3 regions of the Staphylococcus lloydii genome follow, and region 3 is predicted to be linked to each of the others. Evidence: riboswitches for the same ligand, from Rfam matches in the RefSeq annotation. Region 3 holds a riboswitch; each other region holds the start of a gene.
The links. Region 3 has a riboswitch for S-adenosylmethionine ahead of ISP08_RS09355 (methionine ABC transporter ATP-binding protein). Riboswitches for the same ligand answer to the same signal wherever they lie in the genome.
Positions count from the first base shown of each region.

Region 1 (4,221 bases), 840 kb from region 3:
GTAACATATTCACTATGATTTTTAGAGAATAATTTTAATGCATCAATTTCTCTATCTTTAGAATTAACTGTTGCCTCATATTCTTCTTGTTGTTTCGTAACAGTCTTCTTATTTTTTATTCTTTCTTTTTCTAATTCCTCTGCGTGTTCATCATTCAATTTTTGTTGTTTTGATTGGTATTGTTCTTCTATTTTTTGTTGTGCTTTTTTCTTACTTTTTAAAGCTATTAAAAATAGTATGAAACAAACAATTGCTATCACGATAGCTACAATCAAACCAATTTGAATTGGTCCAAATGAATTCATAACAATTTCGCTCCTTTATATATCATTATCTCCATTATAATAAAAATTGTTTAATCATTCGATAAAAATACTAATAAAGTTATCACAAAGTGATTATAAACTAACTGCATCTTTTAAGACGTTAACTTTATCTAATTTTTCCCAAGGTAATAATACATCAGTACGACCAAAATGACCGTATGCTGCTGTTTGTTTATAAATGGGTTGTTTTAAGTCTAACATTTTAATAATGCCTGCAGGTCGTAAGTCAAAATGAGTTCTTACCGCTTCGACTAATTCCGTTTCGCTTACTTTACCAGTACCAAATGTATCAATTGAAATAGATACTGGTTCAGCAACACCAATTGCATATGCAAGTTGTACTTCACATTTATCTGCTAAATCAGCTGCAACGATATTTTTAGCAACGTATCTCGCTGCATATGCCGCTGATCTGTCTACTTTTGTTGGGTCCTTACCACTAAAGCATCCTCCACCATGACGTGCATATCCACCGTATGTATCTACGATAATCTTTCTACCTGTTAAACCTGCATCGCCTTGAGGTCCACCTATAACAAAACGACCCGTTGGATTAATATAAAATTTCGTATTTTCATCTAATAATTCTTTAGGAACAGTTGGATAAATAACATGTTCTTTAATATCATCTTGTATTTGAGAAAGTTCTGTGTCATCAGCGTGTTGTGTAGAAACTACAATTGTATCAATGCGGTGAGGTTGATCATTTTCATCATACTCAACTGTAACTTGCACTTTGCCATCTGGACGTAGATATTTAATGATGTCATCTTTACGGACATCAGATAAACGTTTAGCTAATTGATGTGATAAGAAAATTGGTAAAGGCATATAAGTATCTGTTTCTTTCGTTGCATAACCAAACATTAAACCTTGATCTCCAGCACCTGTAGCTTCAATTTCCTCTTCAGAAATATCATTTCTGTATTCTAAAGCGGTATCTACCCCTTGTGCGATGTCTGCAGATTGTTCATCAATAGCAGTTAAAACAGCCATTGTTTGACTGTCATAACCATATTTAGCACGTGTATAACCAATGTTTTTAATCGTTTCACGAACTACTTTTGGAATGTCTACATAAGTCTTAGTCGAAATTTCACCTGAAATAAGCGCCATACCTGTAGTAACTGTCGTCTCACACGCCACCCTAGCATTCGGGTCGTCTTTTAATATTTCGTCTAAAATTGCATCAGAAACTTGGTCCGCAATTTTGTCTGGGTGTCCTTCTGTAACTGATTCTGAAGTGAATAATCTTCTATTGTATGTCATAATTTGCTCCTTTAGTTATTAAATTACGAAAATTCTCTTTTGTGAGCTTAATAAAAAAAGAGCCTTCATCACTACAAAAATAGAGAGAAGGCTCAATACGTCCATTCGCTCTTATCGTTCAGACGGTATTTGTCTGCAAACGGTTTGGCACCTTCCTTCTTTAAATGAATAAAGAAGAGGTTGCTGGGCTTCACTGGGTCCATGTCCCTCCGCCTCTCAGGATAAGAGAATCCGTTAGTAACTATACTACCTAAACTACATAGTAATGTCAATTTTACAAAATCCCAAATTTTATAATAATTTTTATGGCATAATAGAGTGATTATGTTATACTCGTTTATTGTAAAGGCTTACATAAAAATAGCGTTGGAGGGATTAAGTATGGCGATAGATACGTATACTTACACTAGTAAACTGGAAAACATTTTAAATAAAACAACTTCTTTATTTCAATTATCAACAACAGAATTGTACTACAAGATGTTGGAAAACAACGAAGGCGAATTGACTGAACTTGGTGCCATTAATGCCAGAACCGGCAAATATACTGGTCGTTCACCGAAAGATAAATTTATAGTCAGCGAACCTTCTTATAAAGATGATATTGATTGGGGTAATATCAACCAACCTATTGATGAAACAACGTTTTTAAATCTATATAACAAAGTATTAGATTATTTAGAAGAACGTGACGAATTATACATTTTTAATGGTTACGCAGGTAGTGACGAGGATTCACAATTAAACCTTACAGTTGTCAATGAATTATCTTGGCATAACTTATTTGCACAAAATATGTTTATTAAACCTGATACTAAAGAAGAAGCTGAAGAAATCAAAGCAGATTTCACAATTGTTTCTGCACCTAGATTCAAAGCAGATCCAGCAGTTGATGGAACTCATTCTGAAACATTTATTATTACTTCGTTTAAACATAAAGTTATCTTAATCGGTGGTACTGAATACGCTGGTGAAATGAAAAAAGGTATTTTCTCAGTTATGAATTACCTATTACCTAAAGATAAGATTATGAGTATGCATTGTTCAGCCAATGTAGGTGAAAAAGGTGATGTAGCATTATTCTTCGGTTTATCTGGCACTGGTAAAACGACTTTATCTGCAGACCCTACACGTAAATTAATTGGTGATGATGAACACGGTTGGAATGATAATGGTATCTTTAATATCGAAGGCGGATGTTACGCTAAAGCCATTAATCTTTCTAAGAAAAAAGAACCTCAAATATACGACGCGATTAAATATGGTACTATTTTAGAAAATGTTGTAGTCGATAACGATGGCGACATCGATTTTGATGACAATTACTACACAGAAAACACACGTGCAGCATATCCCATCGATCATATTGATAACATTGTTAAACCATCTAAAGCTGCACACCCAAATACCATTATCTTCTTAACTGCAGATGCTTTTGGTGTATTACCACCTATTTCAAAATTAACTAAAGATCAAGCAATGTATCATTTCTTAAGTGGTTTCACTGCTAAACTTGCAGGTACTGAACGTGGTATTACAGAACCGGAACCGTCATTCTCAACATGTTTTGGCTCACCTTTCTTACCATTAGATGCTAAAGTTTATTCTGACATCTTAGGTGAATTGATTGATAAACATGAAGTTGATGTTTACTTAGTTAATACTGGTTGGACTGGCGGTAAATACGGCGTTGGTCGTCGTATTAGTCTATCTTATACGCGTCAAATGGTTAATCAAGCTATTACTGGAGAATTAACTGAAGCTGAATATACTACAGATGACACATTTGGTTTAAACATTCCAGTTAGTATTGAAGGTGTCCCTCAAACACTTTTAAATCCTATGAATGCATGGGACGATCAACAAGCTTATAAAGAACAAGCTAACGATTTAATCGAACGTTTCAATCAAAACTTTGAAAAATTCGGTGAAGAAACAGCTGAACTTGCTAAAAAAGGCGGCTTTAAAAAATAATATCTATTTAAAAACAAGGCTATGAGTAATCTCATAGCCTTGTTTTAATTTTATTCAACATCGTAATTATCTTTTAGTTGATTATTTTCGATATCCGTCATCCATTGCTTCAGTTGATTTAATACTTTTGTTAATGCAAAAGGTCTCGGCACATGCCCTTCTCGTTGTTGATAAACTGTGCGATGCACAGCACCGATTTCTGTTAAAGATTGTGCTAAAAATTGTGCTTGTTGAATACCAACTTGTTGATCTTGATAACCATGAATAATTAATATAGCTGGTGCATCATGCGTGATATGCTTAATAGCATCTCTTTTATCATAAGCCTCAATATCTTTTTTCGGATGCCCTACCATTCTACGCAACATGCCTCTTAAATCAACTCGTTCTTGATACATCAAATGAATATCAGAAACTCCCCCCCATATAATATAACTATGTACAGGTAAATCTTGAAAAGTTAATAAACCTTGTAAACCTCCACGTGAAAAACCAATCATATGGACAAAAGCATGCGGATATTGATGAGTCAAAATTGACAGTAACTGTGTAACATCATTTAAATCATCGCCATAAAAATCATCTTTTCCTTCACTACCATTATTGCCTCGATAATATGGCGCAATGACTAAAGTGTGCGGATCAACAAACT
Region 1 is NZ_CP064056.1:1,091,255-1,095,475, reverse strand. It holds gene ISP08_RS05365 (nuclease-related domain-containing protein) at 1-305, opposite strand, end outside; gene metK (methionine adenosyltransferase) at 399-1,595, opposite strand; SAM riboswitch class I at 1,704-1,823, opposite strand; gene pckA (phosphoenolpyruvate carboxykinase (ATP)) at 1,977-3,569, shown strand; gene ISP08_RS05350 (alpha/beta hydrolase family protein) at 3,620-4,221, opposite strand, start outside.
Region 1: another riboswitch for S-adenosylmethionine. It lies ahead of metK (methionine adenosyltransferase); the one in region 3 lies ahead of ISP08_RS09355 (methionine ABC transporter ATP-binding protein).

Region 2 (4,221 bases), 650 kb from region 3:
TAGGTCGTACCTTTGCAGCTATCGTTGAAAACTATCAAAATGAAGATGGCTCAATTACAATTCCTGAAGCACTCGTACCATTTATGGGTGGTAAAACTAAAATAGGTCCAGTAGTTAAATAACCGTAAATTAAAGTAATAACTAGCGTTCCGTCTATGAGATGGAACGCATTTTTAATAGGGTAGGGGAGTCTAGAGGATAGTTGTTTTTAGCATTCCGTTTGTCTAACTTAACACAAACGGAAGACTAACCTTATTGCTCGCTTAAATATTCTGTATTAGACTGTCAATAATATGTTTTCAGGTAGGGGAGGGGTAGTATATGGCTTCGCATTTAACATTTAGGCAAGGTGTTAAAGAATGTGTGCCTACATTATTAGGTTATGCAGGTGTTGGACTTTCTTTTGGCATCGTTGCGGTAGCATCTAAATTTAGTCTGCTAGAAATAGTTTTATTATGCTTACTCGTTTATGCAGGTGCTGCACAATTTATCATTTGTAGTTTAGTGATTGCTGGAACACCTATAACTGCAATTGTGCTTACGACATTTATAGTTAACTCGAGGATGTTTTTATTAAGCATGACATTAGCTCCCCAATATAAAGATTATGGTTGGCTCAATCGTTTAGGATTAGCGACGTTAGTTACAGACGAAACATTTGGCGTCGCCATAACACCTCACTTAAAAGGGGAGAAGATAAATGATCGCTGGTTACATGGACTTAATTTAACGGCATATTTATTCTGGACCGTATCATGTATTGTGGGAGCTATTTTCGGTAAATATATCCATAATCCAGATGCACTAGGTTTAGATTTTGCTATTACTGGTATGTTTATCTTTTTAGCAATTTCACAATTTGAAACTGTACAGCGTTCTCAAATTATGACTTACATCGTATTAATCGTTTGTGTCATCGTAATGATGTTTTTATTTAGTTTATTTATGCCTACATATGTAGCAATTATTTTATCTTCGATACTTGCGGCAACGTTAGGGGTGGTGATGACCAAATGAGTATAACGATACATATGCTAATTATCATCGTTTTATGTGGTGTAGTTACGTGGTTAACCAGAGTTATACCATTTATGTTGATTACACGCGTTCACTTATCAGAGAAAGTCGTAAAATGGCTGTCGTTTATCCCGATTACATTGTTTACTGCACTCATTATCGATGGCGTCATCGAACAACATAGTGGAAAATTCGGTTATACTATTAATGTTCCATTTTTAGTGACAATCATTCCGACAGTTTTAGTGGCGTTCATATCTAAAAGCCTTACAATAACTATTATTGCCGGTATTTTTATTATGGCACTTATACGTTTATTATTTTGATGTTAAGCATTGAAGTAGTAAGCGTTATTCGTTAGAATGAAATTAATAGAAAATTTCGACATCTACAACATTGATGTTTCGAAATGTTAAATCTTATAAATTAAATCAAATCTTATTTTGAGAAGCTAAGGGACTTGGCCCATAGATGCTTCAGCAACCGGCTATAGAGTACGGTGCTAAAACCAACGAAGATATTCGAATGATAAGTAACCATGAACCTTCTTACTTATATCGAGTAAGAGGGTTTTTAAGTTAGTAGGAGGTCAAACATGACAAATTATACTGTGGACACGTTAGAATTAGGACCGTTTGAAACAGAATCAGGTGAAACAATATCAAATTTAAAATTACGTTATGAACATGTAGGCTTCAAAGGTCAACCGCTCGTTTTAGTATGTCATGCTCTGACAGGTAACCATGTGACGTATGGAACGGATGAAAACCATGGGTGGTGGCGCGAAATTATTGATGGTGGTTATATGCCAATTAACGACTACCAATTTCTAACTTTTAATGTTATCGGTAGTCCATTTGGTTCAAGTTCCGCATTAATTGATGATGATTTTCCTTCAAAACTAACTTTAAGAGACGTTGTTCGAGCATTAGAAGTGGGTATAAAAGCGTTAGGGTTTTCCCACATTGATATATTAATCGGTGGTTCACTTGGTGGCATGCAAGCGATGGAATTGTTATACAATAGACAATTTGATGTGAAGAAGGCGGTCATACTTGCCGCTACGGATAAGACTTCCTCTTATAGTCGCGCATTTAATGAAATTGCACGTCAATCAATTCAGTTAGCTGGCAAAGAAGGCATGAGTATTGCGAGACAACTAGGGTTTTTAACTTATCGGTCATCGAAAAGTTATGATAAACGATTTTCACCAGATCAAGTCGTAGCATATCAACGACATCAAGGTAACAAATTTAAAGAGAACTTTAATCGTAACTGTTATTTAACACTCCTGGATGTCTTAGATAGTCATGATATCGATAGAGATCGTACGGACGTTACGGAAGTATTTAAATCTTTAGATACTAAAGTTTTAACAATGGGTTTTACGGATGATTTACTATATCCGGATGACTTGGTACGTGCCGTAGGAGAACGATTTAAGTATCACCGTCATTTCTTTGTGCCTGACAATGTAGGTCATGATGGATTTTTACTTAATTTTAATGATTGGGCACCTAATTTGTATCATTTCTTAAAAGTTTCAAAATTTAAACGTAAATAATGTACGTAAATAAAGCTCTAAATTGACTGTAACAAGTTAATCTAGAGCTTATTTTATTTAAATGATAATTAAAGATTATAGTTATTCATATTATGAATGAAATTTGAGGTAATCAATTGAAATTATCAATAATTGTATAAAATTTCTAAAGAGGTTAGAATAGTAATACAGTCAAAAAGTATGGGAGTGGCAAAATTTGTTTTCAAAAATTGAACCTAAAGCTACTATTTTGAGTATTATCTCACTCATCATCGTTGCTTTAGTCTTACATATATTACCGCCACTTGGTTTTGTATTATGCTTGTTTGCGACAATACCAGGCATTGTACTATGGCATAAATCTAAAGAATCATTTGGATTGGCCGCTGTTATTACAGTAATTTTAACCACTTTGTTAGGTAATATATTTGTATTAAGTGCGATGGTCTTAATATTAATTGTTAGTTTTTTAGTAGGCCAATTATTAAAAGAACGTACATCCAAAGAGCGTATATTATACGTAACTACAACATTTATCAGTATCATCTCATTGGTCGCTTTTATGATTTTACAAGCGTTTAATAAAATACCGACAGTAGATACGCTATTCAAACCATTAAGAACTCAAATGTTACAAACAATTGAGCAGAGTGGTATGCAAAGTGGCTACGAAAATACGATAGGTGAAGGCTTTCGCCAATTTGCAGTCCAACTACCTAGCTTCGTTATTATAACGATATTTCTACTTATTTTAATTAACCTAATTATTACATTTCCAATATTACGCAAATTTAAAGTAGCAACACCAGTTTTTAAACCGTTATTTGCATGGCAAATGAATAAAGTTTTACTTATTTTATACGTTATTACGCTTCTCTGTGTTATGTTTGCGTCTAAAGCGGGTACTTTCCAAAGTATCGTATTGAATTTTGAAATTGTGTTATCATTATGTATGTATTTACAAGGGTTGAGTTTAATACATTTCTTTGGCAAAGCGAAAGGGATGCCAACAGCTTTAACAGTCGTGTTAATGGTTATCGGGACAATTTTAACGCCATTTACACATCTTGTAGCTTTATTAGGGTTTATTGATTTAGCATTTAACTTAAAACGTATCATTAAAAAATAATGTGAGGTGGACAAAATGAACCGTCAATCCACTAAAAAAGCATTAGTTTTACCATTTATCATTATGGCAATTATGGCAGTAGTTTTAGTCGCAGTATGGTTTATTTTCAACCAACTCATTGCTGGTATCGCTGCTGCGGTTTTGATAGTCGTAATTATTATTGCTGCTTTAATGGTAAGGCAAGCTTTACAAAAGATGGACAACTACGTTGATAATTTGAGCGGACACATATCAGCCGGTAGTAATCGAGCAATTAAAAATTTACCAATTGGTATGGTAGTTATTGATGAAAATGAAAATATTGAGTGGATGAACCAATTTATGTCAGAGCGTTTGGATCGCAATGTAATCTCTGATCCAGTAAATGAAGTTTATCCTAATATATTGAAGCAATTAGAAAAAACTGAAGAAATTGATATAGAAGATAAAAATTATCAATATCGTGTAAGGTATTCTGAAAAAGAACATATTTTATATTTCTTTGATATCACTGAAGAAGTTCGCATTAATGAATTATATAACGAATCAAAAC
Region 2 is NZ_CP064056.1:13,922-18,142, forward strand. It holds gene serS (serine--tRNA ligase) at 1-122, shown strand, start outside; gene ISP08_RS00055 (AzlC family ABC transporter permease) at 322-1,017, shown strand; gene ISP08_RS00060 (AzlD domain-containing protein) at 1,014-1,343, shown strand; SAM riboswitch class I at 1,453-1,552, shown strand; gene metX (homoserine O-acetyltransferase MetX) at 1,613-2,581, shown strand; gene ISP08_RS00070 (DUF2232 domain-containing protein) at 2,778-3,689, shown strand; gene ISP08_RS00075 (DHH family phosphoesterase) at 3,705-4,221, shown strand, end outside.
Region 2: another riboswitch for S-adenosylmethionine. It lies ahead of metX (homoserine O-acetyltransferase MetX); the one in region 3 lies ahead of ISP08_RS09355 (methionine ABC transporter ATP-binding protein).

Region 3 (4,221 bases):
CTCCGCCTTTACCACAAGCGGCTAATACAACTGCTAAGATTGCAACTAACGCTAAACTTAAAAACTTCTTCATGTTAAGTCCCCTTTCGTTTTACCTTTTATCGATTTTATTTGTAGCCCAATCACCAATGAATTGGATAATAAATACTATGATTAAAATTAAAATTGTTGATACTAAGATGACATCATTTTGGTTACGCGTAAATCCTGTTAAATATGCTAAATTCCCTAATCCTCCTGCACCTATAACACCTGCTATTGCAGTTGAACCAACTAAGGCAATTGCAGTGACAGTGATACCTGAAACCAATGCAGGCATTGCTTCTGGTAATAATACTTTTCTTACAATAGTCCAAGTATTGGCTCCCATAGACCATGCCGCTTCAATAACACCTTTATCAATTTCCTTGAATGCTATTTCAACTAATCTAGCATAGAATGGTGCTGAACCTATGATTAATGCTGATAATGCACCAGACGGTCCACTAATTGTCCCTAAGACGATGCTTGTAAATGGAATTAGTAGCAAAATTAAAATAATGAATGGTATCGCTCTAAATAAGTTAACAATAAATGACACTATTGAATAAAACACTTTCGCAGTTTTAGAGTTACTTCTTGCAGAGAGGAATAATAGTACCCCTAAAATAATACCGAAAACAAACGCAAAAATAGTTGAAATCACTGTCATGTATAACGTTTCATATGTTGCTTGCCAAACTTCAGACCATTGGACATTTGGCATTGTTATCATTTCTTGCACAATTTCTCCAAATGACTTACCCATGACGTAACACCTCCACTGATACATGTTGTGACTCTAAGTTTTCTTTGAAAGTGTCGAATTGTTCAGTACCTACATTTGGCAAATGTAATACTAAAAATCCAATTGAACCATTTTTACTATTTTTAATATTTGCTTCTAATATATTCACATCTATATTATGCGTTTTAGTTATATATGAAACGATTGGTTCAGTCGTATTATTACCTACAAAGTTTAGTCTAACTATGTAATCTCCAGGTTGTAATGTATTTAATTCATCGATAGATTCATCAAAATCATCATTCAAATCGTCTTTAACAAAGCGTTTTGTCACTTGATGTTTCGGGTGTTCGAACACATCATTAACTGTCCCTTGTTCAATCACTCGTCCATTTTCCATTACTGCCACTTCATCGCAAATGCGACGAATCACATGCATTTCATGAGTGATTATTACGATTGTTATATTGCTTTGTTCCTTTATTTTCAACAAAAGATCAAGAATTTCGTCTGTCGTTTGAGGGTCTAATGCACTTGTCGCCTCATCACAAAGTAATACCGTTGGCTCATTTGCAAGTGCGCGCGCAATGCCGACACGTTGCTTTTGCCCACCTGAAAGCTGCGAAGGATATGCATTCTCTCTTCCCTGCAAGCCTACAAGCTCAATTAATTCCTTAGCTCTCTTTTTAGCTTGTTGGCGTGATACGCCAGCAATTTCTAAAGGAAATGTAATATTGTTTAATACGGTTCTAGACCATAACAAATTAAAGTGTTGAAATATCATGCTTACTTTTTGACGTTTTTGGCGTAATGCCGATTTAGACAACTGTCCTATATTGTCACCATCAATAATGACATCACCTGATGTTGGCTCTTCTAAATTGTTTAAAAGTCTAACTAAAGTACTTTTTCCCGCTCCTGAAAAACCAATCACGCCAAAAATTGAGCCAGTTTCTATGTTTAAATCAACATGATCGACAGCAAGTACTTCTTGCTTTTTCGTCTTATAACGTTTGACGATTTGATTTAACTCAATCATTGCGATTGCCTCCTTGTAATGCTCGATAAACTAAAAAATGCTTCCCCTATCTTATCCAGAATAGAGAAAGCAATTTATACTCTCTCTCATCTTTTAAAGTTAGCTTAACTTTATGTGAATTGGCACCATTTCTATTAATTAGACGGTTGCCGGGCTTCATAGGGCACATCCCTCCACCTCTCTCGATAAGAGTTACATGATTTAATTATTTTTTATCCTACCATTGCACTAATGATTCGTCAATTACTTTTTTAAATTTTCTAACAAATAAGGAACGGACTGAAAAGCGTATAATCTTTTTAGTTCTGAACCTTTTGACATTACCATTAAAACAGGCACTGACTGAATTTCATGTTGTTGACTAAAATCAGGATGTAAATTCAAATCAATTTTAGTTATTGGCAATTTTAAAATATCATTCGCAATATCTAACATTCTTTCTGAAACCTTACACGTGCCGCATGTAGGTGTATATCCGAAAATCAAGTGTTTGTCTTCGTTGAAATGTTCTTCTACATTTACTCGTTGTTCTTTTGTTACGTTCATGTTATCAAACTTACCCTTTCAGCTATGTTTTCTAATTGAGCTTTGTCTATCTGCTCTTCATCTTTAACTATAAAGCCATTTTTTTCTAGTATTCTAGATAAATATTGTTTGGGACATCGTGCTACTTCACAATATTGTTTGTCTACCTTTATATGTTTACTTTCACTTAAATATCTTTTGAACCAGCTGCGAATTTTTTCGCCTTCATCATCTGAATCAACTAAGATAAATACTTGTTTATCATAAAGTGTTTCAATCATACTATCAATTTTATCAATACTCATGGTACCGTTAGTGCAAATTATTTGTACAGGTTCATCAAGCACTTTTTTCACTTGCGTTTTATCCGATTTACCTTCAACAACAATAACTTTATTTAATATAGTCATGACATCCACCTTCTCAAAGTCAATTATCAACACGCTACTATACTATTCCACCATATATTTAATCATTAAACATAAATTATGGCCAAACGGCCAAAAATATACTAAGTCTTAATAAATTTTATACTAATAATAAAAACTCCTAGATATAAATATCAAGGAGTTCAACTTTTTAATTATTCGCCAATCATTTCTGAATATTGATCAGCTGATAATAAGCTTTCTAATTGGCTTTCATCAGTAATTTCTATTTTAACCATCCAAGCTTTCTCGTATGGAGATTCATTTACAAATTCAGGGCTGTCTTCTAACTCTTCATTTGCTTCTAAGACTTTACCTGAAATAGGCGCATATAATTCTGATACAGTTTTAACTGATTCTACGCTACCAAAAGTATCTCCTTCATTAATTTCATCGTCAACCTCTGGTAATTCAACAAAAACGATATCTCCTAGTTCGTTTTGTGCGTATTCAGTAATACCAATTGTTGCTGTATTGCCTTCAATTTTAACCCATTCATGATCTTTAGAATATTTTAATTCGCTCGGTACTGCCACAAGTATCCCCTCCTATATGAATTTACACTTTTATGATGCCATATGACGATGCTTAATGGCAACTGTTTATAATAAAAACGAAACAATAAGCGACATGTAATGATAAACATGCCCTAGTGTATAAACGCCCTATTTAATATAGCTATTGCTTACAGCCAAGTTTCTTTATAAACTTCTTCATTAAAACCTACTGTTGCCTTGTCCCCAGATATAGCTAACGGACGTTTTACAAGCATGCCATTTTCAGCTAATAAGTCTAACTTATCGTTATCTGACATTGAGCCCAACTTATCTTTGAGCCCTAACTCACGATATTTTGCGCCGTGTGTATTAAATAGTTTATTTACTTCTAAGCCAGTGCGTTCAATAATTTCTTTGAATTCACTTTTCGTTGGTGTGTGTTGAACAATATCAATAGGTTCGTAACTAACACCATATGCTTGTAAAAATTTAGCAGCTTTTTTACAAGTAGTACAATTAGGATATTGGTAAAATTTAATCATGTTTCTGTACCTCCTATACGTTATTATCACTAATATAGCAGAATTATATAAAAAACGCTTCTAATTTTAAGCTTAAAGTTTTTAATTACTTATAATTATTCGTTATAATATAAACTAATAAATTATAAAAAGGAGCGTTACTAGTTATGCAACATATTAAAACAAATGATGATTTTAACACTACTATAAATAGCGATAACCCGGTAATTGTTAAATTCGAAGCTGGTTGGTGTCCAGATTGTAAAGCCATGGATATGTGGATTGATCCAATACAAGAAAAATATAACGATTACAACTGGTATACAGTAAATAGAGATGAACTAGAAGATGTTGCTGCGGACAATGATGTCATGGGTATCCCTAGTTTATTAGTATTTAAAAACGGGGAAAAATTAGCGCATTTACATTCAGCAAATGCTAAATC
Region 3 is NZ_CP064056.1:1,929,541-1,933,761, forward strand. It holds gene ISP08_RS09345 (MetQ/NlpA family ABC transporter substrate-binding protein) at 1-73, opposite strand, end outside; gene ISP08_RS09350 (methionine ABC transporter permease) at 92-787, opposite strand; gene ISP08_RS09355 (methionine ABC transporter ATP-binding protein) at 780-1,805, opposite strand; SAM riboswitch class I at 1,889-1,997, opposite strand; gene ISP08_RS09360 (thioredoxin family protein) at 2,049-2,351, opposite strand; gene ISP08_RS09365 (toprim domain-containing protein) at 2,348-2,740, opposite strand; gene gcvH (glycine cleavage system protein GcvH) at 2,914-3,294, opposite strand; gene ISP08_RS09375 (arsenate reductase family protein) at 3,444-3,797, opposite strand; gene ISP08_RS09380 (thioredoxin family protein) at 3,944-4,221, shown strand, end outside.